2 regions of the Streptomyces sp. cmx-4-9 genome follow, and region 2 is predicted to be linked to the other one. Evidence: riboswitches for the same ligand, from Rfam matches in the RefSeq annotation. Region 2 holds a riboswitch; the other holds the start of a gene.
What was found. Region 2 has a riboswitch for S-adenosylmethionine ahead of ACLJTM_RS24935 (aminotransferase class V-fold PLP-dependent enzyme). Riboswitches for the same ligand answer to the same signal wherever they lie in the genome.

Region 1 (2,384 bases), on a different contig from region 2:
TCCAGGCTCGGGCGGATGGTGGCGGTCTGCCCGCTGTCCGCGGCCACCGCCTCCAGGGTCTTCAGGCCGTCGCCGGTGTTCAGGACCACCGTGGTCAGCGCCGGGTCGAGCAGCCCGTTCTCGATGAGCTTCTTCGTCACGCCGACGGTCACGCCGCCCGCGGTCTCCGCAAAGATGCCCTCGGTCTGCGCGAGGATCTTGATGGCCTCGACGACCTGCTCGTCGTTGACGTCCTCGACGTAGCCGCCGGTGCGCCGCGCGATGTCCAGGACGTACGGGCCGTCCGCCGGGTTGCCGATCGCCAGGGACTTGGCGATGGTGTTCGGCTTCTGCGGGCGGACCACCTCGTGACCCGCCTTGAAGGCGGTCGAGACCGGGGAGCAGCCCTCGGCCTGCGCACCGAAGATCTTGTAGGGCTTGTCCTCGACGAGGCCCAGCCTGACCAGCTCCTGCAGACCCTTGTCGATCTTCGTCAGCTGCGAGCCGGATGCGATCGGGATGACGATCTGGTCGGGCAGCTGCCAGCCGAGCTGCTCGCAGATCTCGTACGCCAGGGTCTTGGAACCCTCGCCGTAGTACGGGCGCAGATTGACGTTGACGAAGCCCCAGCCCTCGCCCAGCGGGTCGCCGATGAGCTCGGAGCAGAAGCGGTTGACGTCGTCGTAGTTGCCCTCGATGCCGACCAGGTCGCCGCCGTACACCCCGGCCATGACGACCTTGCCCTGCTCCAGGTCGTGCGGGATGAACACGCAGGAGCGGAATCCGGCCCGGGCGGCCGCGGCGCCGACCGCGCCGGCCAGGTTGCCGGTGGAGGAGCACGAGAGGGTGGTGAAGCCGAAGGCGCGGGCCGCCTCGACGGCGATGGCCACGACGCGGTCCTTGAAGGAGTGCGTCGGGTTGCCGGAGTCGTCCTTCACGTACAGCTTGCCGGTGACGCCCAGCTCCTTGGCCAGGTTCGCCGCGTCCACCAGCTTGGTGAAGCCCGGGTTCAGGCTGGGCTTGGAGGCCACGTCCGCGGGGACGGGCAGCAGCGGCGCGTAGCGCCAGATGTTGTCCGGGCCGGCCTCGATCGCGGCGCGCAGCGCCTCCGGGTCGCCGGTGGGGAGGTCGTAGGCGACTTCCAGGGGTCCGAAGCACTCGGCGCACGCGAAGATCGGGCCGAGAGCGAAGCGGGTACCGCACTCGCGACAGGAGAGGCCGGTGGCGGGTCCGAGATCGACCGAATCGACGTCGGCAGAGGTGGCAGTCTGTGCAGCCATGATGGCGAGGCCCTTTCTCCTCATCTTCCCCATGGCGCACTTCGCCATGAGACGGATTTGGCACCTTCCCTAGCCGGGGACCTCGCTGTTGTCGCTGACGTACGCGATCGCGAGACCGACTGGAGGGTTGCCGGGGCTTCAACGGGCCGTGTCCCTCTGCCCCTCTGGATGAGCGGTATGGCACCGGGCGACGCGCTCTGCGGCGCACCCGGGCGTTTGTGCACGAGGACCCCCGACATGCGATGGTCCTTCGCGTTGTTCAAGACTGTAACCGAAGGCCCCGGCCGGTTGAGACAACCGTCCGAACCGCGAGATGGATCCGGGCTTGGGCCGATCCGCCCGACCGCAGGGAGTGCTGAGAGTGCTGGAAGAGGTGGAGCGCTGGCTGGCCGCCCGCTCCTGGTCCGCCGCAGACCGACCGCTCGACCAGCTGCTCGACCGGAAACGGGCAGCCGGCACCACGGTCAGCGTGGTGCTCCCCGCCCTCGACGAGGAGGCGACCGTCGGCGCCATCGTCGAGGCGATCCGGCGGGACCTCATGGACGGGCTGCCCGTCCCGCTGGTGGACGAACTGCTCGTGGTGGACTCGGGCTCGACCGACCGCACGGCCGAGGTCGCGGCGAAGGCCGGCGCCCGCGTCGTGCACCGCGACGACGTCCTGCCGCGGATACCGGCCCTGCCCGGCAAGGGCGAGGTGCTGTGGCGCTCGCTGCTGGCCACCACCGGGGACGTGGTCTGCTTCGTCGACGCGGACCTGCGCGACTTCTCCTCCGCCTTCGTCTCCGGAATCCTCGGGCCCCTGCTGACCGACCCCGAGGTGCAGTTCGTCAAGGCGATGTACGACCGGCCCCTCGGCGACGCCCCCGGGCAGGGCGGCCGGGTCACCGAACTCGTCGCCCGCCCGCTGCTGAACCTCCACTGGCCGCAGCTCGCCGGGTTCGTCCAGCCGCTGGGCGGCGAGTACGCCGTGCGCCGCGGGCTGCTGGAGCGGCTCCCCTTCCCCGTGGGGTACGGGGTGGAGCTGGGCCTGCTGGTCGACGCCCTGCACACGGTCGGTCTGGACGCACTGGCCCAGGTGGACGTCGGGGTGCGGCTCCACCGCCACCAGGACGGGCGCGCGCTCGG
Region 2 (2,384 bases):
GACGGGGCTCTTTGCCGCCTCCGGCGCTGGATAGGCTGGAGCCCCTTCCCATTCGACGTGGAACCCCCACGAGCAGCAGGAGCGGACCATGAACGTGGCGACCCCGGCAGGCGGCGACAGCGTGGCGGCCCGTGGCTGGCCGGGGGTCCTCGACGCCCTGCTGGGCGGCCGGAACCTGCGCGCCGAGGAAACCGCCTGGGCCATGGACAAGATCATGCTGGGCGAGGCCACCGACGCCCAGATCGCCGGCTTCGTGGTGGCGCTGCGCGCCAAGGGCGAGACCGTCGAGGAGATCAGCGGGCTCGTCGGGAGCATGTACGAGCACGCCAACCTGATCGAGGTGCCGGGCCGCACGGTGGACATCGTCGGCACCGGCGGCGACGGGGCCAAGACGGTGAACATCTCGACGATGTCGGCGATCGTCGTGGCCGGCACGGGCGCGAAGGTGGTCAAGCACGGCAACCGCGCCGCATCCTCCGCCAGCGGCTCCTCCGACGTCCTGGAGCAGCTCGGCGTCAACCTCGACCTCACCCCCCAGGCGGTGGCGCGGGTCGCCGAGGAGGCCGGGATCACCTTCTGCTTCGCGGTCAAGTTCCACCCGGCCCTGCGGCACGTGGCCGCGGCCCGCAGGGAGCTGGGCATCCGGACCCTGTTCAACTTCCTGGGCCCGCTGACCAACCCGGCGCGGGTACGCGCCCAGGCGACCGGTGTGGCCGACCCGCGCGTGGCGCCCATCGTCGCGGGCGTCCTGGCCGAACGCGGCTCCTCGGCCCTGGTGTTCCGCGGCGACGACGGCCTCGACGAACTCACCACCACGGCGACCTCGCGGGTGTGGTGGGTCCGCGAGGGCAAGGTGGAGGAGCACCCCTTCGACCCGCGGGACGTCGGCATCGGCCTGGTCGGCGTGGAGGCGCTGCGCGGCGGCGACCCCGCCTGCAACGCGGACGTCGCCCGCCGGCTGCTGGCCGGCGAGACCGGCCCGGTGCGCGACGCGGTCCTGCTGAACTCCGCGGCCGCGCTCGTGGCCCTCGACCCGGGCCCCGGCTCCCTGGAGGAGCAGATCCGCGCCGGCATCGCCCGGGCGGCGGAGTCCGTCGACTCCGGCGCGGCTCGGGCGGCGCTGGACCGCTGGGTGGCGGCCAGCAACGCCTGACCCCGCGGCTTTCGGCCAAGGCCCCGTTCCGCCATGCGGACCGGGGTCTCGCGCCGGGGCCGTCGTGTGGCAGGATGCAGACCAGGTCACGAGTGACAGCGTTCAGGCCCCGGCTTGCTGTCCGGCAACCCTCCTTCCGTGGCGGGGTGCCCCGGGTGATGACCAGGCCGTGGGCAGCGAGGTCCACGGCAAGCGCGGATCCCTCGATTCCAGGGGTCCTGGTCTCTCGAGGAGCGTTTTCCGTGAGCAAGCGAATGCGATAGGGCGACTCCGCCCCTTCTTCACCCTCGGAACAGGGCCGCTTCCGTGCGCCCCCGTACGTCCCGAGGACCTCCCCGTACCCCGGACGGCCGCAGAGCCGTACCCGCGTACGGGTACACCGAAGCCATTCACCCCTGCCTGCCGGGAGATACCGCCATGTCCGCATCCCTGAACCCCGCCACCGCACCCGCCGCCTCCGCCCCCGCCTGCGGCGGGACCGCCGCCGACCCGGCCTGCACGCAGCCGCTGCCGGTGCTCGGCCGGGACGTCACCGTCCCCCTGGTGACCGGCGGCGAGGTCACCTACGCGGCCCTGGACTACGCGGCCAGCGCCCCCGCCCTCCAGCGGGTCTGGGACGACGTGGCCGCCTACGCCCCCTACTACGGCAGCGTGCACCGCGGGGCCGGCTACCTCTCCCAGCTCTCCACCGACCTCTTCGAGCAGAGCCGGGCCACGGTCGCCGGCTTCCTCGACTGCCGTCCCGAGGACCAGGTGGTCTTCACCCGCTCCACCACCGACTCCCTCAACCTGCTCGCCGCCGCGCTCCCCGCCGACTGCCAGGTCTTCGTCTTCGAGACCGAGCACCACGCCTCGCTGCTGCCGTGGACCAGCGCCCGCGTCAGCTACCTGAACGCCCCGCGGACCCCGGACGAGGCCGTCGCCACCCTGGAGCGGGCGCTGGCCGCCCGGGAGCCCCACGGGCCGGCCCTGGTGTGCGTCACCGGCGCCTCCAACGTCACCGGCGAACTGTGGCCCGTACGGGAACTGGCCGCCGCCGCGCACGCCCACGGCGCCCGGATCGTCCTGGACGCCGCCCAGCTCGTCCCGCACCACCCCGTCTCGGTCCGCGAGCTGGACGTGGACTGGGTCGCCTTCTCCGGGCACAAGCTGTACGCCCCCTTCGGCTCGGGCGTCCTGGCCGGCCGCGCGGACTGGCTGCAGGAGGCCGAGCCGTACCTCGCGGGCGGCG

Region 1: linked by a shared signal. The riboswitch ahead of thrC (threonine synthase) and the one ahead of ACLJTM_RS24935 (aminotransferase class V-fold PLP-dependent enzyme) in region 2 are both predicted to bind S-adenosylmethionine.

The regions. Positions count from the first base shown of each region.
Region 1 is NZ_JAEBEE010000001.1:397,120-399,503, forward strand. Features, by position in the region: gene thrC (threonine synthase) at 1-1,259, opposite strand, end outside; SAM riboswitch class I at 1,277-1,434, opposite strand; gene ACLJTM_RS01935 (glucosyl-3-phosphoglycerate synthase) at 1,621-2,384, shown strand, end outside.
Region 2 is NZ_JAEBEE010000008.1:165,988-168,371, forward strand. Features, by position in the region: gene trpD (anthranilate phosphoribosyltransferase) at 89-1,153, shown strand; SAM riboswitch class IV at 1,238-1,354, shown strand; gene ACLJTM_RS24935 (aminotransferase class V-fold PLP-dependent enzyme) at 1,571-2,384, shown strand, end outside.